DNA from 3 places in the Streptomyces sp. NPDC102278 genome. Region 3 is predicted to be linked to each of the others. Evidence: riboswitches for the same ligand, from Rfam matches in the RefSeq annotation. Region 3 holds a riboswitch; each other region holds the start of a gene.

Region 1 (7,744 bases), on a different contig from region 3:
AGACCGAAGCGGGCGAGCGCCGGGTTGGGCTTCACGCCGGCGGTCCACACGATGGTGTTGGAGTCGACCTCGAGGCCGTTCTTCAGCACCACGTGGCCGTCCACGCAGGAGTCCATGGAGGTGTTCAGGTAGATCTCGATGCCGCGGGACTCGAGGTGCTCCTTGCCCCAGGTGCCGAGCTTCGGCCCGACCTCGGGAAGGATCTTGTCGGCCGCGTCCACCAGCACGAAGCGCATGTCCTCGCGCTTGATGGTGGTGTAGTACTTCACGGCGTCGCGGGCCATGTCCTCGACCTCGCCGATGGTCTCCGCGCCGGCGAAGCCGCCGCCGACGAAGACGAAGGTGAGGGCCTTGCGGCGGACGTTCTCGTCCGTCGTGGACTCGGCCTTGTCGAGCTGCTCCAACACGTGGTTGCGCAGACCGATGCCCTCCTCGACGCCCTTCATGCCGATGCCCTGTTCGGCGAGGCCGGGGATCGGGAAGGTGCGGGAGACGGCGCCGAGCGCGATCACCAGGTAGTCGAAGGGCAGCTCGTACGCCTCGCCGACCAGCGGCGTGACGACGGCGACCTTGCGGTCCTGGTCGATGGTCGTGACCCGGCCGGTGAGGACCTCTGCCTTGGGCAGCACGCGTCGCAGCGGGACGACGACGTGCCGAGGCGAGATGCTGCCTGCGGCCACTTCAGGGAGGAAGGGCTGGTAGGTCATGTACGAGCGCGGGTCGACGACCGTGACGGTCGCCTCGCCGTAGCGCATCTTCTTCATGATGCGCTTGGCTGCGTACAGGCCTACGTACCCACCTCCTACAACGAGGATCCTGGGACGCTCCGTGGTGCTCATGGAACGAGTATCCAGCACCCTCAGGAGTGGTGCTCGTGAGCCCCTTCACAAGGTGCTGCCCGCCCTCTGCTACACTGCGCCGCCCACGTGACCCAGGTCATGGCGGGAAACGGGAACCACGGTGTAACGGGAGACGTTGTACACCAGTCCTGAACTGGCCTGAAGGCCTTCAAGCGGAGTGGACCACCGGGTTCGTGGGTACCTACCGACACCCCTCGCCGTCGTCCGCGATTCGCACGAACACTCGTATGAAACGGGCCCGTGGACCCCCGGAACGCCCCGAACGACCCCCACCGTGACCCCACCGACCTTTTTTCCTTGTGAAGAACTTCACGAACTTGGTGGGGAGGGAGGGACTTCCGACCCCCGAAGCTGCCTTTCGAAGGGCCTCGGCCGGATGGAGCAACCCGTTGGCGGGGTCGCGGCGGGCTTCCGACGACGAAGGCGGCGCTCCGGTCGACCGACCGGGGCGCCGCCTTCGAACGATTCACGGGTCAGGACCGGTGCATGTCGGCCTCGACCTCTTCCGCCGTCTTGATCGCGATGCCGTCGAGGATGTCGTGTTCGGAGACCACGACCTCCGCGGCCCCGACCCGCTCCATGATCGCCAGCAGGACCAGGGCGCCGGCGCCGATCACGTCGACCCGGCCCGGGTGCATGACCGGGATCGCGGCGCGTTCGGCGTGCGTGGCCGTCAGCATCCGCTCGCTGATCTCGCGCACCGTCTCGTAGGGGATCCGGGAGTGGTGGATGGCGGCCGAGTCGTACTCCGCCAGCCCCAGCGCGATCGCGGCGACGGTGGTCACCGAGCCGGCCAGGCCGACCAGGGTGCGGGCCTCGGTCAGCGGCACGGTCTCGGCGGCCAGGTCCAGGGCCGCCTCGATGTCGGACCGTATGGCGGCGATCTGCCGCTCGGTCGGCGGGTCGGTGACGGTCCCGTCCACCACCAGGTGGCGTTCCGTCATCCGCACGCAGCCGACGTCCACCGAGCGGGCCGCCCGGACGTGCTCGGAGCCCACGACGAACTCGGTGGAGCCGCCGCCGATGTCGACGACCAGGAACGGCCGCTCCATGTCGGTGCGGCCCGCGAGTTCCTTGGTGGCGCCGGTGAAGGAGAACTCGGCCTCCTGGTCGCCGGTGATCACCTCGGGTTCCACGCCCAGGATGTCCAGGACGCCCCGGACGAACTCGTCCCGGTTCTCGGCGTCCCGCGAGGCCGAGGTGGCCACGAAACGGACCCGCTCGGCGCCGAGTTCCTTGATGACCGCGGCGTACTCGCGGCACGCGGCGAAGGTGCGCTCCAGCGCCTCCGGGGCCAGCCGGCCGGTCTTGTCCACGCCCTGGCCCAGCCGGACGATCGTCATCCGGCGGTCCAGCTCGACGAACCCGCCCGTGGCCGGGTCGCAGTCCGCGACGAGGAGGCGGATGGAGTTCGTCCCGCAGTCGATGCCCGCGACCCGTGTGGAGCTCACGCGTCCGCGTCCTTCTTCTCCCCGCACGGGGTGACGCAGGGGCCCTTGGCCCACCACTCGGGCAGCATCGCCAGGGCCTCGTCGCCGAAGGGGTTGACGCCGGGGCCGGCGGCCAACGAGTGGCCCACCAGTACGTGCAGGCACTTGACCCGGTCCGGCATGCCGCCGGCACTCGGGAAGCCCTGGAGCACCTCGATGGCGTCGCGGCGGGTGATGTAGTCCTCGTGCGCGGCCCGGTAGGCGGCGGCCAGCTCCGGGTCCTCGGCGAGCCGGGCCTGCATCTCCTTCATCACGCCGTTGGCCTCCAGCGTGCCGATGGCACCGGCGGCGCGCGGGCAGGTCAGGTAGAACAGCGTCGGGAAGGGGGTGCCGTCGGGGAGGCGGGGCGCGGTCTCGACGACGTCCGGCTGCCCGCAGGGGCAACGGTGCGCGATGGCGCGCAGCCCGCGCGGCGGGCGGCCGAGTTGCTGCTGGAACGCCTCGATGTCCGCGGCGGTCGGCTCGGTGCGGTCGGTCTGGGGCGGGGGCGTCTGCATGCCTGGGATGAGTCTCTTCGTTCGTGTGCGGGTGTGTCGCGGGCGTGGCGTGTCGGGTCAGTCGCCGGGGCGGTCGGCCTTGTCGACGCCGTCCCAGACGTTCGAGTACCAGGGCCGGTCGGAGCTGGCCTGCCCGGTGCGGCGGTCTTCCTTCGCCTCGGTGCCGGGGTCGTTCATGATGTAGCCGATCTCCCCCGGGCGCAGGAAGTGCAGGTGCTTGCGCGCCTGCTGTTCCGCGTAGGCGGGGTCCTGCCAACGGGCCTTCTCGTCGCGGAGCTTCTCCAGCCGTTCGCGCGCGTCGGTGGCGTCCCGCTGTTGCTGCGCGATCTCGGAGCGCTGGGACACGTACTGGCGCATGGGATACGCGAGGGCGACGACCAGGGTACAGAGCACGAGCACCAGGAGCGCGGCCCGGCCGGTGAGCCGGCTGCGGCGGACCTGGCGGCGCGACTGGGAGCGGTAGACGTGCGCCGCGGTCCGTTCGCCGAGTGCCTTGAGTCTGGTCGCGGTCGAGAAGGTGGAGAACCGATCCCGGTTCCCGGCCATGGTCCCGCCTCCCCTGAGTGCGCTACGCAATACGTCCCCGCACACGGTACGGGACCGAGTGCGGGGACGTACGGAGGCCGGGGCGTGATTAGCCCTCGCCGTTCCTACTGGTTCGCGGGGCGAAACCGCGGGAAGGCGGAGCGACCCGCGTACACCGCGGCGTCGTCGAGGATCTCCTCGATGCGCAGCAGCTGGTTGTACTTGGCGACGCGGTCCGAGCGGGCCGGGGCACCGGTCTTGATCTGGCCGCAGTTCACGGCGACGGCGAGGTCGGCGATGGTGACGTCCTCGGTCTCGCCGGAGCGGTGCGACATCATGCACTTGAAGCCGTTGCGCTGGGCCATCTCGACGGCGTCGAGGGTCTCGGTCAGCGAACCGATCTGGTTGACCTTGACGAGAAGGGCGTTCGCGGAGCCCTCCTCGATGCCGCGGGCCAGGCGCTCGGGGTTGGTGACGAAGAGGTCGTCGCCGACGATCTGGACCTTGGAGCCCAGCTTGTCGGTGAGGGTCTTCCAGCCGGCCCAGTCGTCCTCGTACAGCGGGTCCTCGATGGAGACCATCGGGTACGCGGAGACGAGCTCCTCGTAGTACTCGGTCATCTCGGCGGCCGAGCGGGACTGGCCCTCGAACTCGTACTTGCCGTCCTTGTAGAACTCGGACGCGGCGACGTCGAGCGCGAGCGCGATGTCCTTGCCGGGGACGTAGCCGGCCTGCTTGATGGCCTCGACGATGAGGTCCAGCGCGGCGCGGTTCGACTCCAGGTTCGGGGCGAAGCCGCCCTCGTCGCCCAGGCCGGTGGAGAGGCCCTTGGTGTGCAGGACCTTCTTGAGGGTGTGGTAGACCTCGGCACCCCAGCGCAGCGCCTCGGAGAAGGACTCCGCGCCGATCGGGGCGATCATGAACTCCTGGATGTCCACGTTGGAGTCGGCGTGCGACCCACCGTTGAGGATGTTCATCATCGGAACGGGCAGCAGGTGCGCGTTCGGGCCGCCGAGGTAGCGGAAGAGCGGGAGGTCCGAGGCCTCGGACGCGGCGTGCGCGACGGCGAGGGACACGCCGAGGATGGCGTTGGCGCCGAGGGAGCCCTTGTTGTCGGTGGCGTCCAGGTCGAACATGGCCTGGTCGATCAGGCGCTGCTCGGTGGCGTCGTAGCCGACGAGCTCCGGGCCGATCTGCTCGATGACGGCGAGGACGGCCTTCTCGACACCCTTGCCGAAGTAACGGTTGGGGTCACCGTCACGGAGCTCGATGGCCTCGAATGCACCGGTGGAGGCGCCGGACGGGACTGCAGCACGACCGGTGCTGCCATCGTCGAGGCCAACCTCGACCTCGACCGTGGGGTTGCCTCGGGAGTCCAGGATTTCCCGGGCTACGACGACGTCGATGGACGGCACGAGCATCTCCTTCTGGGATGTGACGCTGGGTGTGCGGTGGCGGGTCAGGCCGTGGGATGGCCTTGCCGACTAGAGCCTAACCGGCTCCGGCCACTCGGCCGGCCGACCGCCCGGGTCCTGGGACGAAAAAGGGCCCGAATACCTTTCTTCCAGGACATACGACCCTTGATCCTTGGCGGGTTCGGGGCCCGACCGGGCCCGGACACGCCACCGCCCGGCGCGTGGAGGGGTACGCGCCGGGCAGGGATGCGTCAGGACTGACGCGGTGTCATCGGGGGGTTCAGCTGAGGTTCAGCTTCTGCCCGGGGTAGATCAGGTCGGCGTCCGGGACGATGTCCTTGTTCAGCTCGTGCAGCTTCTGCCAACCGCCCTTGACGCCGTTCGCGTCGGCGATGGTGCCCAGGGTGTCGCCCGCCTTGACCTCGTACGAGCCGTTGCCGATCTTCGGGGCGGCGGTGGTCTTCGGGGCCTTCTGCGGGGCCGGGGTGGCCGTGGAACGCTCGGAGCGCGTGGTGGTGGAGCCCTCGGAGCGCTTGGTCTCCGTCTTCGGCGCGGCCTGCTGCTTCTTGGGAGCGGCCTGCTGCTTCTTCGGCTTGGGGGTCTCGGCCGAGCCGCCGCCGCTGTACGAGGAGTTGGACAGGCCCACGCCACAGGACGGCCAGGCGCCCTTGCCCTGGCCCTTGAGGACCTTCTCGGCGATGGCTATCTGCTGCGACTTGGAGGCCTGGTTGGCCTGCGAGGCGTACGCCTTGCCGCCGTAGGCGGCCCAGGTGCCGGACGAGAACTGCAGGCCACCGTAGTAGCCGTTGCCCGTGTTGATGGACCAGTTGCCACCGGACTCGCAGGAGGCGACCTTGTCCCACTCGGAAGCGGTGGCGGCGGACGCGGAGCCCGCGGCCATCAGGGGCGCCGCGACGGCGACACCGGCGACACCGGCGAGCGTGACGATGCGGGCGGCCTTGGAGGCGCGACGGTGCTTGCCCTTGCCGGAAAGCAGCATGGAATTTCTCCTCACCGACGCCTACGAGGTGAGCTGTCGGGTTCGGGCGAGTGAGTTGCCCGGCCGCACGACTGGCGTGCGTCTTAACCCCCAGCCGGTTCGCGGCCGTCTTCCGACGGCCCGTCCCGGCGCCTACCTTGGTTCCCCCGCTCCTGCCTTCGGCGCTTGCGCGACGACTGTTCTCTCCGTCCGCCGGCAGGATTCGGCGATGCGGTCGAAGAGGCTCGCGGTGACGAGCGATTCAGAAGGTAGACAGGTCTCCCCCCGATGTTCAACGAGCAACATCGGGGGGAAAGGGCCCTACTTGCGTTCCGCTTCGGGGCGTTTGCGCAGGTGAGGGCGGGGTTTGCGACAGCTTCGATACGAGACACGCCAGTTGGGCGGAAGAGACGCATGTCTCACTTGCCGAAACCGGACATTCGGATCTTAATGGGTGCCCGAACTGCCCCTATTACTTGGTTAGATCCAGGTTCTGTCCGGGCTTGATGAGGTCCGCGTCCCCTCCGATGACCTGCTCGTTGGCCTCGTAGAGCGTGGTCCAGCCGCCCTTGAGCCCCTTGGCATCCGCGATGGCGGTCAGGCTGTCGCCCGCCTGCACCGTGTACACGGGCTCCGGCGCGGTGTTGGGGACGGCCCCGAGGGTCTCGTCCGCCGCCGGGCCGCGGTGCTTGCCGCCGCCGTCCGCCGCGGAGTCGGTCGGGGTGCCCGTCGGTGCCGAGGGCGTGGCGGAGGGGTCGGCCGGGTTCGGGTCCTTGGCGGGGTCCGAGGGGACCGTCGGGGTGGTCGTGCCGCCCGGGGTGGTCGGGGCGACGGGCGGCTGGTTGGCCGGGCCGGTGGGAAGGGTCGGGTCCGGGTCCGGCATGACGGGCAGTCCGGTGTTGGGACCCAGCGGCACGTCGGGCAGCGTGAACGACGGCGTGCCGGACGGACCGGGCAGCGTCGGGGTGGGCGCGGTGGGCGTCGGCACCCCGAAGTCGGTGGCCGGCGTGGAACCGGTCTTCGGCACCGAGGAGTCGGGGCGGGAGGGGCTGGGCGCGACCGGCGCGGGGGCCTCGATCCGGCCCGGGTCCACCGCGGCCGACGGTCCCTGGCGCGTCAGGCCGGCCGAGGACGCGCACAGCGGCCACGCCTGGGGGCCCTGCGAGGCCAGCACCTGTTCGGCCACGGCGATCTGCTGGGAGCGGCTGGCGAGGTCGGGGCGCGTCGCGTAGTCGAGCCCGCCGGCCTCGTTCCACTGCTCCTGGGTGAACTGGAGCCCCCCGTACGCGCCGCTGCCGTAGTTGGCGCTCCAGGATCCGCCGCTCTCGCACTCGGCGACCGTGTCCCACGTGCCGGCGTCGGCGGCGCTCGCGTTGGTTGCCGCGAGCAGCGGCAGGGCCAGCGCGGAACCGGCGACTCCGGCGGTGACGACGAGTGCGGGTATCTGCTTGGGGCGTCTGTGGCGGCCGTTCCCGGAACGCATGAGGCTGTACCTTTCGCATAACGGCGGGGTAACGGCAGAACCTAGCGGCCTTGGCATACAAGTAACAAGTTTGATCGGAAACTGACTCGCGGTCAGGGCGGCCCCGATCGCGCCTCAATCGTTTCGGGGTGTGAAGCGGACCGGAAGGGTGCGCAGGCCACGCATGATGAGTCCGCCCCGCCAGCGCAGGTCCGCAGGTGGAACAGCGAGTTCCAGATCCGGCAGACGCATCAGCAAACTCGCGAGCGCCGTCTGTCCCTCCAGTCGCGCGAGCGGCGCACCGAGGCAGTAGTGGATCCCGTGTCCGTATCCGAGGTGCTGATTGTCACTCCGGGACAGGTCCAGAGTGTCCGGTTCTGCGAACCTTGCGGGGTCGCGGTCCGCGGCCGCGAGGACCACCAGCACCGGGTCGCCGGCCGCGATGTCCCGGCCGCCGAGCACAAGCGGTTCGGTGGCGAACCGCCAGGTCGCCAGTTCCACCGGTCCGTCGTAGCG
Region 2 (7,744 bases), on a different contig from region 3:
GATGCCGAAGGACTCCTCCATCGGCGTCAGCTTGTAGAGCTGCTCCAGGACGGCCTCGGGGTGGAAGCCGTTCTTGATCTCGATGACCAGGCGCAGGCCGTGCGAACGGTCGGTGAGGTCCTTGACGTCCGCGATGCCCTGGAGCTTCTTGGACCCGACCAGGTCCTTGATCTTCGCGATGACCTTCTCGGGGCCGACCGTGAAGGGCAGTTCGGTGACGACCAGGCCCTTGCGGCGCGGGGTCACGTCCTCCACGGCCACGGTCGCGCGGATCTTGAAGGTGCCTCGACCGTTCTCGTAGGCGTCCTTGATGCCGGCGAGGCCCACGATGCGACCGCCGGTCGGCAGGTCGGGACCCGGCACGAAGCGCATCAGCGCCTCCAGGTCCGCCTCGGGGTACCGGATCAGGTGGCGGGCGGCCGCGATGACCTCGCCGAGGTTGTGCGGGGCCATGTTGGTGGCCATGCCGACGGCGATCCCGGAGGCGCCGTTGACCAGCAGGTTCGGGTACGCGGCCGGCAGGACGGCCGGCTCGCGCTCCTGACCGTCGTAGTTCGCGGCGAAGTCGACGGTGTTCTCGTCGATGCCGTCCGTCATCAGTGACGCGGCGTCGGCCATCTTCGACTCGGTGTAACGCATCGCGGCCGGCGGATCGTCGTTGCCGAGCGAACCGAAGTTGCCGTGGCCGTCGACCAGCGGCAGCCGCATGGAGAAGGGCTGGGCCATGCGCACCAGTGCGTCGTAGATCGACGCGTCACCGTGGGGGTGCAGCTTGCCCATGACCTCGCCGACGACGCGCGCGCACTTCACGTAGCCGCGGTCGGGGCGCAGGCCCATCTCGTTCATCTGGTAGACGATGCGCCGGTGCACCGGCTTCATGCCGTCACGGGCGTCGGGCAGGGCGCGGGAGTAGATCACCGAGTACGCGTACTCGAGGAAGGAGCCCTGCATTTCGTCGACGACGTCGATGTCGAGGATCTTCTCCTCGAAATCCTCCGGCGGCGGGGTCTTCGTGCTGCGGCGGGCCATCGCTGCGCGGCTCCTTAACCATGAAAGGGGGGTGTACTCGGGGTCTGACGGGGACTGACGGGCTGTGGCCGGAAGGCTGGGTCGGTCTTCCGGACGGTGGTGACGCGGACCATTGTGTCCCGAGGCACCGACAACGCCGACTCCGACCCAGGAGTGAACCCGGGAACTTCTCCGGTGGTCGACGCGCTTGCATACAGTGGCAGGTCTGACAGAAATCTCTGCATCGCGATCGAAGGGACCACATGCCCATGGGTCACACGGCCACAGCCCAGGCCGGCTCCGGCGGCCTGACAGCGACCGAGCACCGGCTGGCCAACGGCCTGCGCGTGGTGCTCTCCGAGGATCACCTGACCCCGGTCGCCGCGGTCTGCCTCTGGTACGACGTCGGCTCGCGCCACGAAGTCAAGGGCCGGACCGGTCTGGCTCACCTCTTCGAGCACCTGATGTTCCAGGGGTCCGCGAGCGTACCCGGCAACGGGCACTTCGAGCTCGTCCAGGGCGCCGGCGGTTCGCTGAACGGCACCACCAGCTTCGAGCGCACCAACTACTTCGAGACGATGCCGGCCCACCAGCTGGAGCTCGCCCTCTGGCTGGAGGCGGACCGGATGGGCTCGCTGTTGGCCGCCCTGGACGACGAGTCCATGGAGAACCAGCGCGACGTCGTCAAGAACGAGCGGCGCCAGCGGTACGACAACGTGCCGTACGGGACCGCGTTCGAGCGGCTGACCGCCCTCGCGTACCCCGAGGGCCACCCGTACCACCACACCCCGATCGGCTCCATGGCCGACCTGGACGCCGCCTCCCTGGAGGACGCGCGCCACTTCTTCCGCACGTACTACGCGCCCAACAACGCGGTGCTCTCGGTCGTCGGTGACATCGACCCCGAGCAGGCGCTCGCCTGGGTCGAGAAGTACTTCGGCTCCATCCCCTCGCACGACGGCAAGCAGCCGCCGCGCGACGGCTCGCTGCCCGAGGTCATGGGCGGCCAGCTGCGCGAGGAGATCGTCGAGGAGGTCCCGGCCCGCGCGTTGATGGCCGCCTACCGGCTGCCGCACGACGGCACCCGCGAGTGCGACGCCGCCGACGTGGCGCTGACCGTCCTCGGCGGCGGCGAGTCCTCGCGGCTGCACAACCGCCTGGTCCGCCGCGACCAGAGCGCCGTGGCCGCCGGATTCGGCATGCTGCGCCTGGCGGGTGCGCCGTCGCTCGGCTGGCTGGACGTCAAGACCTCCAGCGGGGTCGAGGTGCCCGCCATCGAGGCGGCCGTGGACGAGGAACTCGCGCGGTTCGCCGCCGAGGGCCCCACCGCCGAGGAGATGGAACGCGCCCAGGCCCAGCTGGAGCGGGAGTGGCTGGACCGGCTGAGCACGGTCGCGGGCCGCGCCGACGAACTGTGCCGCTTCGCGGTGCTGTTCGGCGACCCGCAGCTCGCCCTGACCGCCGTCGGCCGCGTCCTGGACGTCACCGCCGAGGAGGTGCAGGCCGTGGCCGCCGCCCGACTGCGTCCGGACAACCGCGCGGTGCTCGTGTACGAGCCCCTGGCGACCGACGAGTCCGACGAGAACGACGAGTCCGACGAGAACGAAGGGGCGGAGCAGTGAGCGACACCGCAGCCGTCACGATGAGCTTCCACCCCCGGCCGGAGGCCGGCGAGGCCAGGCCGTGGGCCTTCCCGGCCCCCGAGCGCGGCACGCTCTCCAACGGCCTGACCCTGCTGCGCTGCCACCGTCCGGGGCAGCAGGTGATCGCCGTCGAGATCAACCTCGCCGCGCCGCTCGACGCGGAGCCCGAGGGCCTGGACGGGGTGGCCACGATCATGGCCCGCGCCCTGTCCGAAGGCACCGACAAGCACTCCGCCGAGGAGTTCGCGGCGGAGCTGGAGCGCTGCGGCGCGACCCTGGACGCGCACGCCGACCACCCGGGCCTGCGGGTCTCGCTGGAGGTTCCCGCCTCCCGCCTGGCGAAGGCCCTCGGCCTGCTCGCCGAGGCACTGCGCGCACCGGCCTTCGCCGACAGCGAGGTCGACCGGCTGGTGCGCAACCGCCTCGACGAGATCCCGCACGAGTCGGCCAACCCGCAGCGCCGCGCCGCCAAGCAGCTCTCCAAGGAGCTCTTCCCGGCCGACCTGCGGATCTCCCGGCCCCGCCAGGGCACGGAGGAGACGGTCGCCCGCATCGACTCCGGTGCCGTACGCGCCTTCTACGAGGCCCACGTACGCCCCGCGACCGCCACCGCGGTGGTCGTCGGCGACCTGACCGGGATCGACCTGGACGCCGTGCTGGCGGACACCCTGGGCGCCTGGACCGGCAATTCCGCCGATCCGCTGCCGGTGCCGCCGGTGACGGCCGACGACACGGGCCGCGTGGTGATCGTGGACCGCCCCGGAGCGGTCCAGACGCAGCTCCTCATCGGCCGGATCGGCGCGGACCGTCACGACCGCGTCTGGGCGGCCCAGGTGCTCGGCACGTACTGCCTCGGTGGCACCCTCACCTCCCGCCTGGACAAGGTGCTGCGCGAGGAGAAGGGGTACACCTACGGCGTGCGCGCCTTCGGGCAGGTGCTGCGTTCCACCGCCGACGGCAAGGGCGCGTCCATGCTGGCCATCAGCGGCTCGGTGGACACCCCGAACACCGGCCCCGCGCTGGGCGATCTCTGGACGGTGCTGCGCACCCTCGCCGAGGGGGGTCTGACCGACGCCGAACGGGACGTCGCGGTACAGAACTTGGTGGGTGTGGCCCCGCTGAAGTTCGAGACGGCCGCCTCGGTCGCGGGCACCCTGGCCGACCAGGTGGAGCAGGAGCTGCCGGACGACTACCAGGCCCGGCTGTACGCCCAACTCGCCGCGACGGGCACGGTGGAGGCCACGTCGGCCGTGGTCAACGCCTTCCCCGTGGACCGGTTGGTGACGATCCTGGTGGGTGACGCGTCGCAGATCGCGGAGCCCGTGCGGGCGCTGGGGATCGGCGATGTGACCGTGGTCGGCAACTGACCTGAAATCGAAGGGGCCCTGGCGACTTGTCGCCGGGGCCCCTTTTGTCCATTTAGTGGTGAGGTTGCTTGTATGTGGTGTGGCGTAGGTAACAAAAGCGCGCACCTGTTTGGCGATTGACTGAAGATCCGCCTAGCGTCGGCCGTGCTGTTCGTCAGTTGTGCCCGCCGCACCCGCGGCACCGGACAGCGATCGCCGAGTCCCCGTCAGGCGCGAGCCTGGGGAGCCGGGGACCCACATGTGTCCCTGGGGTGAATCGGACCGCCTCGCAAGAGGGGGCCCGTAGGAGACCTTCCTGCTCCGAACCCGTCAGCTAACCCGGTAGGCGAGAAGGAAGGAAAGGATCAACCTCTTCATGGCGTTTGGCAGCAGTCGTGTCGCCGGTAAGCACCGTGGTTCGAGCCGTTTGAGCCGCAAGACCGCCGGCTACGCCGGTATAGCCGCCCTCGCCACCACCGGCGTCGTGGGCACGCTGGCCGGCCCCGCGTTCGCCGCGGACCAGCCCGCCGCCTCCACGGTGGAGGACACCGGCCTCAACGCCGTCGTCGTCGCCGAGGACCTGCAGGGCGAGATCGAGACCCAGGCCGAGTCGCAGCAGCGCGCCGCCGACATCACCGCCGCGAAGGCCCAGGCCGAGGCCGACGCCAAGCAGCGCGCCGCCGAGTCCAAGCGCCTCGCCGAGGCCAAGGAGAAGGCCGAGCGCGAGGCCGCCGAGCGTGCGGCCCGCGAGGCCGAGCGCAAGCGCCTCAACACCTTCGTCGCTCCCGTCGACGGCTCCTACGTCAGCACGCAGTACCACGCGGGCGGCGGCATGTGGTCCTCCGGCAGCCACACGGGCATCGACTTCCACGCGGCGTCCGGCACCTCGGTCCACGCCGTCGGCGCCGGCACGGTCGTCGAGGCCGGCAACGGCGGCGCGTACGGCAACAACGTCGTCATCAAGCACAACGACGGCACGTACACCCAGTACGGTCACATGTCCTCGCTGGACGTCTCCGTCGGCCAGCAGGTCACCCCGGGCCAGCAGATCGGCCTGTCGGGCTCCACGGGCAACTCCAGCGGCCCGCACCTGCACTTCGAGGCCCGCACCGGCTCGCAGTACGGTTCGGACATCGACCCGCTCGCGTACCTGCGCTCGCACGGCGTCACCGTCTGACCCGCTCCGCACCTCTTCGTCGAAGGCCCCGGCTCATCGAGCCGGGGCCTTTCGCGTTGGCGGGAAAATGTTTCACATCAAGGGCCGTCCTCGGAAATTATCGTGTGTTGCAATAGAGTCGCGGCACGGTCACGAAATCAAGCGGAGGTCCGGTCTTGCGAATTCCTGCGCACGCGGTATGCACAGCAATCCGCGACGACATCATCTCCGGGGTCTTCGGACCCGGCGGTCGCCTCACCGAAGAGGTGCTGGCCCGTCGTTACGGCGTTTCGCGCGTCCCGGTCCGCGAGGCCCTGCGCACCCTGGAGTCCGAGGGCTTCGTAACGACCCGCCGGCACGCCGGGGCCTGCGTGGCCGAGCCGACCGAGCAGGAGGCCGCGGACCTCCTGGAACTGCGCGTCCTGCTGGAGCCCCTCGCCGCCGCGCGGGCCGCCCGCCGTCGCACCGAGGCGCACCTGAAGGTGCTGCGCGGCCTGGTCAGGCTGGGCCAGGAGCGGGCCAGGAGGGGCCAGGGGGAGGATCTGCGGGCCCTGGGGGGCTGGTTCCACGAGACGTTGTCCCAGGCCTCCGCGAGTCCCGGCCTGATCGCCCTGCTGACGCAGACGCGCCACAAGATCACCTGGATGTTCTCGGTGGAGGCCCCGGCGCGCCCGGTGGACTCCTGGGCCGAGCACGGCGCGATCGTGGACGCCGTGGCGCGCGGCGACGCCGAGCGGGCCCGGTCCCTGACGGCCCTGCACACCGAGCGCGCGGCCGGGGCGCACCGGCGGCGCGTGAGGACTTCGCAACCTGCCGTAAACATGGCGAGCGGTCCGCATTAACAGGAGCCGTATACAAAGGACGGATATGCGGAGGGCCCGGGTGCCCCGAAATCAGTCGCTCGATTTCCGCCGCTCGATTTCCATCGCTCGATTTCGGTGGGTCGTCTTCGTGGGTCGATTCCGCCACGGAATGCGCGACGCCCCATTCGTCGTCCCGGAATTCCGCGTGCCGCATTCGCCGCGAGCCATTGGCCGTGCCGTGTCGTGTCGGTCGTGCTGTGTCGCGCCGGTCGTGCCGTGCCGTGCCGGGCGCGCCGGCCCGGGGCCGGAAACGACGAAGCCGCGGCTCCCGGGTGCGTCGGGGGCCGCGGCTTCGCCACGTGTGAACGACCCGAAGGGTCAGACCGTCTCGGGGAGCTCGTCGAGGCCCTCGGCGACGAGCTTGGCGAGGCGGTCCAGCGCGGCGTCGGCGCCCTCGGCCTCGGACGCGAGGACGATCTCCTCGCCGCCCTGGGCACCGAGGCCCAGAACCGCCAGCATGGAAGCGGCGTTGACGGGGTCGCCGCCGGCCTTCGCGATGGTCACCGGGACGCCGGAAGCGGTCGTCGCGCGGACGAAGATCGAGGCGGGACGAGCGTGCAGGCCCTCGGCCCAGCCGACGTTGACGCGGCGCTCTGCCATGGTGATGCCCTTCAGGTGCTAGCGGTTGTCTAGACCAGTCTCTCACGACACCCGGAATGCTCGGACCGACCTTCGACCCGGATCCACCGCCGTTCGACCCTCCCCAGCTTGCACTGATTTGCCCCTCCGTGCCGCACACGCCGCGCACGCACCGTTCGGCCGGTCCTCCCCTTAGGGTGTGCCCATGACCATCGAGTCGGACCCCTCCTACCCGGCCCACTGGGAAGCGGACGTCGTGCTGCGCGACGGCGGCACCGCCCGGATCCGGCCCATCACCACCGAGGACGCGGGACGCCTGGTCAGCTTCTACGAACAGGTCTCCGACGAGTCGAAGTACTACCGGTTCTTCGCCCCGTACCCCCGGCTCTCCGACCGCGACGTGCACCGCTTCACCCACCACGACCACGTGGACCGCGTCGGCCTCGCGGCGACCATCGGCGGCGAGTTCATCGCGACCGTCCGCTTCGACCGCATCGGCCCCGACGGCCGGCCCGCGTCCGCACCGGCCGACGAGGCCGAGGTCGCCTTCCTCGTCCAGGACGCGCACCAGGGCCGCGGCGTCGCCTCCGCCCTCCTCGAACACATCGGCGCGGTGGCCAGGGAGCGCGGCATCCACCGGTTCGCCGCCGAGGTGCTGCCCGCCAACGGCAAGATGATCAAAGTGTTCACGGACGCCGGGTACCAGCAGAAGCGCAGCTTCGAGGACGGCGCCGTCCGCCTCACCCTCGACCTCGAACCCACCGCCGAGTCCCTCGCCGTGCAGCGCGCCCGCGAACAGCGCGCCGAGGCCCGCTCCGTCCAAAGGCTCCTGGCCCCCGGCTCGGTGGCGGTGATCGGAGTCAGCCGCTCCGGCGGCGGCGTGGGCGCCGCGGCGCTGCGCAACCTGCGGGACACCGGCTTCCACGGACACCTGTACGCGGTCAACGAGGCGGCCTCCGCCGATCTGCTGGACGGCGTACGCGCCTACCGCACCGTCGCCGACATCGGCGGTCCGGTCGACCTCGCCGTCGTCGCCGTCCCGGCGCACCGGGTCCCGGACGCGGTCCGCGCGTGCGGGGAGCACGGCGTGCAGGGGCTGGTGGTGCTGTCCGCCGGATACGGCGAGAGCGGCCCGGCCGGGCTGCAACG
Region 3 (7,744 bases):
CCTGGACCGGGTCTTCTTCGGCAACAGCGGCACCGAGGCGGTGGAGACCGCCCTGAAGTTCGCCCGGTACGCCACCGGGCGCCCCAGGGTCCTCTACTGCGACCACGCCTTCCACGGGCTCACCACCGGCTCGCTCTCGGTCAACGGGGAGGACGGCTTCCGGGACGGCTTCGCCCCGCTGCTGCCCGACACGAAGATCGCGCTGGGAGACCTCGCCGCCCTGGAGCGCGAACTGCGCCGGGGCGACGTGGCCGCCCTCGTCGTCGAGCCGATCCAGGGCAAGGGCGTGCAGGCCGCCCCGCCCGGGTTCCTGCTCGCCGCGCAGGAACTCCTGCACCGGCACAAGGCACTGCTGATCGCGGACGAGGTGCAGACCGGCCTCGGACGTACCGGTGACTTCTACGCCTACCAGCACGAAACCGGCGTGGAACCGGATCTGGTGTGCGTGGCCAAGGCCCTCTCCGGGGGCTACGTGCCCGTCGGAGCCACCCTGGGCAAGGACTGGATCTTCAAAAAGGTCTACTCGTCCATGGACCGGGTCCTGGTGCACTCCGCCAGCTTCGGATCCAACGCACAGGCGATGGCGGCCGGGCTGGCGGTGCTCTCCGTCATGGACGACGAGGCGCTGGTTGCCCGTGCCCGGTCGATGGGCGACCTGCTGCGCGGGCGGCTCGCCGCGCTGGTGGACGAGTACGAGCTGCTGCACGAGGTGCGCGGCCGCGGCCTGATGATCGGCATCGAGTTCGGCCGACCGTCCTCGCTGGGGCTGCGCAGCCGCTGGACCATGCTCCAGGCGGCCCGCAAGGGGCTCTTCGCGCAGATGGTCGTGGTGCCGTTGCTCCAGAAGCACCGGATCCTCACCCAGGTCTCCGGAGACCACCTGGAGGTCATCAAGCTCATTCCGCCGCTGGTCGTGGACGAGCGGGACGTCGACCGGTTCGTCGTCGCCTTCCGCGCGGTCATGGACGAGGCGCACGGCGGGGGCGGCCTGATGTGGGAGTTCGGCAGGACGCTGGTGAAGCAGGCCGTCGGCAACCGCTGACGGCCCCTTCCACCCGGCGTGTCCGGCGGTGTCCGGCGCGGACGGACTCAGGCCCGCGCTTCCAGGAGCCGTTCCCGCAGCCGGTCGAGGGTCTCGGGCGTCAGCCCGAGACCCTCCGTCAGATAGCCGTCCACCCCGCCCCAGGTCTCGTCGATGACCTCGAACGCGGCGACCAGGTACTCGGCGCGGGCGTCGAAGAGCGGGGCGAGCAGGGCCATGACCTCGGGCGAGCGGGCCTCCGGGGCGTCGCTGCCGCGGCGGACCCGATAGCGGTTGTGCGGGGCGTTCGACTCCAGGTAGTCCGCCACGATCACCTCGCGCTCCACCCCCAGCGCGAGCAGGGTGACGGCGATCGACAGGCCGGCCCGGTCCTTGCCCGCCGCGCAGTGCATCAGGGCCGGGAGGCTCTCCTCGGCGAGGGCGCGGACGACCCGCCCGTGTTCGACGGTCCGGTTGCGGATGATGCCGCGGTAGGAGTTCTCCATCCGGGCCGCGGCCTTCCCGTCACCCAGTACGGCACGCAGCCGGGCGAGGTCGCCGTCGCGGACCATCGTCCAGAACTCCCGGCCGTCGGCGGGGTCCGAGAGCGGGATGTTCACGTTCAGGACGCCGGGCAGCTCCACGTCCTGCCCCTCCAGCGCGTGATCGGCGTCGTTGCGGAAGTCGAAAACGGTGTGCAGCCCGAGCGATACGAGGAACTGTGCATCGGTTTCGGTGGCATGTGCGAGATGTCCGCTTCGGAAGAGTCGTCCCGACCTGACCCTGCGTCCATCGGTGGTCGTCAGCCCGCCCACGTCACGGAAGTTGCGCACTCCGGACAGTTCGGGCGTCGCGGGCGAGGTGCGGGGTATCTGCTGCGTCACGGGGGTTCCTCCGCGTCGTCGTGAGGTGTCCGAAATACACTACTTGGCAACAACTTGCCATAAGCGGAGGCGAGATCGCGCCAGGCTCCGTGAGCCAGATCATACGGTGACCGTGCGTGCCTGATCGCGAAACTCGAATTGCCATGTGGCGAGGGTTGTTGCTGGTCCGGAATGGACAGAGGGTGACGGGAATTTCGCCGGCCCCCCATGTCTGGGATTCCGTCAGGGAATTCGTGGCTTGTTGTGCGCGGCAGGACTCGATTACCTTCGCGATCGATCCGGGTGGACCGCCTAATCCTGCCGCCGCCCGGGAACCCCACCCGACTATTCACGCGCGCGGCAGGAGCGGGGGAACCAGGTAAGCCGCCGTTCCGGGCCTCGTCTCCGGGACGGCTAGGGGTGAAGCCGCACTTCGGCCGTCGTCACCGACGCCGCCGCGCGGCCGGACATCTCCAGTCCGAACCCGACAGCTCACCTCGCAGGCGTCGGAGAGGAATTCGCCATGCCTGCAAAGGGTAAGCACCGCCGTCCCAAGTCCCGTTCGCTGTCCCGCGGGTTCGCCGTCGCGGGAACCGGCGGCGCGGCTCTCGCCCTGCCGCTGATCGGGGCCGCCGGCGCCCACGCGGCCGGCGCTCCCGCCGCGGCCCCGGCCACCGCGCCCGTGTCGGCCCCGGCCGCCGCGCCGGAGTCGGCCCCGCAGGCCCCGGCGTCCTTCCAGGCCGCACCCGTCGCCGCGAAGGCCGCGCCGACCGTCTACACCGTCGTGTCGGGCGACTACCTCTCGAAGATCGCCGCCGACCGTCACCTCTCCGGCGGCTGGGAGCGGCTGTACGCCGACAACCAGCAGGCCGTCGGCTCCGACCCCTCGCTGATCCACCCCGGTCTGAAGCTGACCCTCGGCGCGGCGGCCCCCGCCGCCGAGTCCGCCCCCGCCCCGGCCCGCCCGTCGGCGTCGCAGCCGCGCTCCGAGAAGAAGGACGCGGCCCCCGCTCCGCGGTCGACCGACCGGTCCTCCGGCGCGACTCAGGCCGACTCCGACGCCGGCTCCGGTGACCAGACCCCCGCCGAGCGGCCCGCTACCTCCGGCGGCCAGGGCGGCGACACCTCCGCGGACGCCGGCACGGGCACCGGCTTCGTGGCCCCGGTCGGCGGCGGGGTCTCCACCCAGTACCGCGCCTCCGGCGCCATGTGGTCCTCCGGTTACCACACCGGCGTCGACTTCATCGCGAGCTCCGGCACCACCGTCAAGGCCGTCGGCGCCGGCACCGTCGTCTCCGCCGGATGGGGCGGCGCGTACGGCAACGAGGTCGTGATCCGGCACGCGGACGGCAAGTACTCGCAGTACGGCCACATGTCCTCGCTGTCCGTCTCGACCGGCCAGAGCGTCACGCCCGGACAGCGGATCGGGCTCTCCGGTTCCACCGGCAACTCCTCCGGCCCGCACCTCCACTTCGAGATCCGCACCGGCCCGTCCTACGGCTCCGACGTCGACCCGCTGGCCTACCTGCGCTCGAAGGGCGTCAGCATCTGACGCACGACCCGCAGGAGCACCGACACGCGTGAGGCCGGGACCGACGGGGCCCCGGCCTCACGCGATTCTTATTCCTCGTATGCAGGGTGGGATAGATCACGGTCCGTCAACCCCTCATTACGTTGGCGTAGGTCGGCCGCGGGGGTGAAGGATGTCGAACTGTGGCAGCGACGAAGACGACACTCAAGACCATCGGCTCGTACGCGGCGATCGGGGACAGCTTCACCGAGGGCGTGGGGGATCCGGGACCCGGGGATTCGTTCCTCGGCTGGGCGGACCGGCTGGCCGTCCTCCTGGCCGATCGGCGCGAAGAACACGATTTCCGGTACGCCAACCTGGCCGTGCGCGGAAAGCTCCTCGACCAGATCGTGGCCGACCAGGTACCCAGGGCCAAGGCCCTCGCGCCGGACCTGGTCACCTTCTGTGCGGGCGGCAACGACATCATCCGGCCGGGCAGCGACCCGGACGCCACGGCGGAACGCTTCGAGGCGGCCGTGGCCGACCTCGTCGGCTCCGTCGGACAGGTCATGATCACGACCGGGTTCGACACCCGGAGCGTTCCGGTCCTGCGCTACATGCGGGGCAAGATCGCCACGTACAACGCGCACGTGCGGGCCGTGGCCGACAAGTACGACTGCCCGGTCCTCGACCTCTGGTCCCTGAAGTCCGTACAGGACCGCCGGGCCTGGGACGGCGACCGGCTGCACCTCTCGCCCGAGGGCCACACCCGCGTCGCGCTGCGCGCCGCGCAGGTGCTCGGCCTGGACGTGCCGACCGACCCCGACCAGCCGTGGCCGCCGGAGCGCCCGCGCGGCTCGGTGGACGTGACGCGGGACAACATCCAGTGGGCGCGCGAACACCTGGTGCCGTGGATCGGCCGACGGCTGCGCGGGGAGTCCTCCGGGGACCACGTCGCGGCGAAGCGCCCCGACCTGCTGCCCCTGTAGGGCCGGGGGATCCGCCGACCGGGTCGTACGGGACGACGGCCCGAGGAGTCGGTGGGCGGGAGCGGAATCCTTCGGGGCCGGTGTGCGTTGGGATGGTCGTAGTCGTACGACCGTCCTGCCCCGATCCACCCAGGAGGCGCCTTGACCGGCTCCCGTCCCCTGCGTCCCCGGCTGCGCGCCCTGCGGCCCGAAGCCTTCGGCGCGGACCCGTCAGGCGCCCGCCTGGAGCGGATCCTGCGTTCCCCGAACTTCGCCGACGGCGTCTTCCAGAACCCGGTCGGCGCCCGGACCAGGCCCTCCGGCTCGATGGCGGAGTTCGCCAAGATCTACTTCCACAAGGAACAGCGGGCCCGGCGCAGCCCCTCCGCCGCGATCCCCGTCTATCCGACGACCCTCGCCGAACTGGCGAAGCCGCCGGTCGGCGGACTGCGCCTGACCTGGATGGGGCACTCCAGCGTGCTCGCCGAGATCGACGGTCGCAGGGTGCTCTTCGATCCGGTGTGGGGCGAGCGCTGTTCCCCCTTCCCCTTCGCCGGACCCAAGCGGCTGCACCCCGTGCCCGTGCCGCTGGCCTCCCTGGGCGACGTGGACGTGGTCGTGATCTCGCACGACCACTACGACCACCTCGACCTTCCGACGATCAAGGCGCTGGCCGGCAGGGACATCGTCTTCGCCGTCCCGCTAGGCGTCGGAGCCCACCTGGAGCGCTGGGGAGTCCCCGCCGACCGGATCCGCGAGCTCGACTGGAACGAGACCACCGAGGTCGCCGGGCTCTCGCTGACGGCCACCCCGGCCCGGCACTTCTGCGGCCGGGGACTGCGCAACCAGCAGTTCACCCTGTGGGCCTCCTGGGTGGTCGCGGGGGAGCGGCACCGGATCTACCACAGCGGGGACACCGGCTACTTCCCCGGCTTCAAGGAGATCGGCGCGACGCACGGCCCCTTCGACGCCACGATGATCCAGATCGGCGCGTACTCCGAGTACTGGAGCGAGATCCACATGACGCCCCAGGAGGGCATGCAGGCCCATCTGGACCTCCAGGGCGGCATCCCGCACGGCACGATGCTGCCCATCCACTGGGGCACCTTCAACCTGGCCCTGCACCCCTGGGACGAACCCGGCGAGGGCACGGTGACCGCGTCCCGGGAGACCGGTTCCGCCATCGCCCTGCCGGTACCGGGCCAGCCGTTCGAACCGGGCGCCTCCGACGCGCCCGTCGAACCGTGGTGGCGGCCCTTCGTCTCCGCCGAACCCGCCCCCGCCCGTACGACGCCGGCCACGCCGACGGCCCCCGCGCCGGCCACGGCCCCGGCCCCGGTCGCCACCGGGCGGGAGGAGTCGGAGGCCGTCGGGTCGTAGGGGCGGCCCCGATCGGGCCGGGGCGGCCGGGCCGATCCGGCCCGATCGGCACGACACCGCCCGGCGGAGCCGATCGGGACGGCCCTGCTCCGGCCACCCCGGGGGGCGCGGGCGCGCGCCCGGACGGCGTACGCCCCGGCCCGCCCGGGCGTGCGCGCTCCCGGCGGATTCGGGCTGTCGTACGAGCGCTCCGTCGCAAGCGGGAAGCACCCCCGCCAAGTTCCCCAACTGGCGGTCCCGGGCGGGAGAGTGCGGTCTAGCGTGGGTATCCGGTGATCAACGCCGGGCCTCGGCACATCCGGGGGCCCGGGCCCCACGTACCGAGGACGCCGATGTCCGGACTCCGCGCCGCCCGCCACCACTCCCCGTCGAGACACGCCGCCACCGGTCCCGGCCGGCAGATACGCCCCCAGATGCTCCGCGCCACCGTCCTGCCCACCCTCGCCGCCGGACTCAGCGGCGCGGCCGCGGTGATCTTCACGCTCCAGCTCGGCGGAGGCGCCGGCGACCGGGACGCGCGGTTGTGGCCGGTGCTCGGGGGCTGCGCGCTGCTCGTGGTCGGGGCGCTCGCAGCGGCCCTGCTCGGCGGGCAGCGCGCGGCAAAGGCGGTCCGCGACCGGTGCGAGGCCCTGCGCCGCTCCAGCGTGCGAGGCCGTCAGGAACTGCGCACGGCCGCCGACCGGCTGGAACGGGGCGAGGCCGCGGCCCGGCCGGTGCGCGGCGGCCCGAGCGGGCCGGCGCCGGCCACCGATCCGGCGGGAGTGGACGAGTTCTGGCTGCTCTCCCAGGAACTGCGGGGCGCCCGGGAACAGGCCCACACGACCCTCGTCCGGCTGGCCGCTCCGGTCACCCCGTCCGACAGCGACCGCAAGGTCGAGGTCTTCGTCAACCTCGCGCGCCGGCTCCAGTCCCTGGTGCACCGGGAGATCGCCCTCCTTGACGACCTGGAGGACACCGTCGAGGATCCCGACCTGCTCAAGCAGCTCTTCCACGTCGATCACCTCGCCACCCGGATCCGCCGCCACGCCGAGAACCTCGCCGTGCTCGGCGGCGCCCCCTCCCGGCGCCAATGGACCCGACCCATCGATCTGAGCGAGGTACTGCGGTCCTCCGTCGCCGAGGTCGAGCAGTACACGCGGGTGAAGGTGGTGCCCCCGGCGGGCGGTACCGTCCGCGGGCACGCCGTCGCGGACGTGGTGCACCTGCTGGCCGAACTCGTCGAGAACGCCACCGTCTTCTCCGCCCCCGACACCGACGTGACGGTGCGCGCCGAGCGCGTGACCGCGGGAATCGCGGTCGAGGTGGAGGACCGGGGACTGGGCATGCCCGTCGAGGAGCAGCACCGGATGAACGCCCTGCTGGGCGATCCCGACCAGGTCAACGTCCGGCACCTGCCGGCGGACGGTCGGATCGGGCTGTTCGTGGTCGCGGCGCTGGCCCGGCGGCACGGGATCGCCGTCGAGCTTAAGTCCAACATCTACGGCGGGGTGCTCGCCGTGCTCGTCCTGCCGCAGGAACTGCTGGGCGCGGAGGCACCGCACGCCTCCGACGCGCAGGGCGGCGGCTCGCGGGCCGGATCGTGGGCCGGGTCGCGGGCTGCCGGGTCGTGGGGATCCGGAGAACCGGCCACGATGGCGCCACCGGCGCCCGTACGGGTGCCCGCCCCACCGCGCCGGCCCGAGCACGCTGTCGAGGACGCCGGGGTGCTCCTCGGCACGGTCGTCCCCGAGAGCGTTCCCGAGACCGTCCGCGCGGCCGTCAGCGCGGCCGTCCCCGTGGTTCCCGCGGCTGTCCCCGGCGCCTGGGCGGACACGGACCCGCCGCCGCTGCCCCGACGGAACACCCGCGCGCACCTCGTCCCCGGGTCCGGCGAGGACGCCGGCCCGAGCCGGGCACCGGAGGCCGAACCACCCGTGCATGACCCCGGGTTGATGGCCGCCTTCCAACGGGGCTTCGGTCAGGCGCGGTCGCAGTGGCCCGCATGAGCGCGACCCCCACCACC

The links. Region 3 has a riboswitch for cyclic di-AMP ahead of ACIRO3_RS13675 (LysM peptidoglycan-binding domain-containing M23 family metallopeptidase). Riboswitches for the same ligand answer to the same signal wherever they lie in the genome.
Region 1: linked by a shared signal. The riboswitch ahead of ACIRO3_RS21250 (transglycosylase family protein) and the one ahead of ACIRO3_RS13675 (LysM peptidoglycan-binding domain-containing M23 family metallopeptidase) in region 3 are both predicted to bind cyclic di-AMP.
Region 2: linked by a shared signal. The riboswitch ahead of ACIRO3_RS29360 (M23 family metallopeptidase) and the one ahead of ACIRO3_RS13675 (LysM peptidoglycan-binding domain-containing M23 family metallopeptidase) in region 3 are both predicted to bind cyclic di-AMP.

The regions. Positions count from the first base shown of each region.
Region 1 covers NZ_JBIWLV010000008.1:261,641-269,384, reverse strand. The annotation lists gene ACIRO3_RS21275 (NAD(P)/FAD-dependent oxidoreductase) at 1-839, opposite strand, end outside; gene ACIRO3_RS21270 (exopolyphosphatase) at 1,334-2,311, opposite strand; gene ACIRO3_RS21265 (DUF501 domain-containing protein) at 2,308-2,847, opposite strand; gene ACIRO3_RS21260 (septum formation initiator family protein) at 2,905-3,393, opposite strand; gene eno (phosphopyruvate hydratase) at 3,498-4,793, opposite strand; gene ACIRO3_RS21250 (transglycosylase family protein) at 5,068-5,787, opposite strand; cyclic di-AMP (ydaO/yuaA leader) riboswitch at 5,791-5,961, opposite strand; gene ACIRO3_RS21245 (transglycosylase family protein) at 6,239-7,249, opposite strand; gene ACIRO3_RS21240 (cytochrome P450) at 7,364-7,744, opposite strand, start outside.
Region 2 covers NZ_JBIWLV010000015.1:131,609-139,352, forward strand. The annotation lists gene ACIRO3_RS29345 (DNA topoisomerase (ATP-hydrolyzing) subunit A) at 1-1,029, opposite strand, end outside; gene ACIRO3_RS29350 (pitrilysin family protein) at 1,278-2,630, shown strand; gene ACIRO3_RS29355 (pitrilysin family protein) at 2,651-4,018, shown strand; cyclic di-AMP (ydaO/yuaA leader) riboswitch at 4,202-4,361, shown strand; gene ACIRO3_RS29360 (M23 family metallopeptidase) at 4,374-5,174, shown strand; gene ACIRO3_RS29365 (GntR family transcriptional regulator) at 5,330-5,995, shown strand; gene ACIRO3_RS29370 (HPr family phosphocarrier protein) at 6,335-6,616, opposite strand; gene ACIRO3_RS29375 (GNAT family N-acetyltransferase) at 6,801-7,744, shown strand, end outside.
Region 3 covers NZ_JBIWLV010000004.1:312,338-320,081, forward strand. The annotation lists gene ACIRO3_RS13665 (aspartate aminotransferase family protein) at 1-1,042, shown strand, start outside; gene ACIRO3_RS13670 (tyrosine-protein phosphatase) at 1,090-1,905, opposite strand; cyclic di-AMP (ydaO/yuaA leader) riboswitch at 2,217-2,403, shown strand; gene ACIRO3_RS13675 (LysM peptidoglycan-binding domain-containing M23 family metallopeptidase) at 2,408-3,436, shown strand; gene ACIRO3_RS13680 (SGNH/GDSL hydrolase family protein) at 3,598-4,383, shown strand; gene ACIRO3_RS13685 (MBL fold metallo-hydrolase) at 4,525-5,742, shown strand; gene ACIRO3_RS13690 (sensor histidine kinase) at 6,075-7,727, shown strand.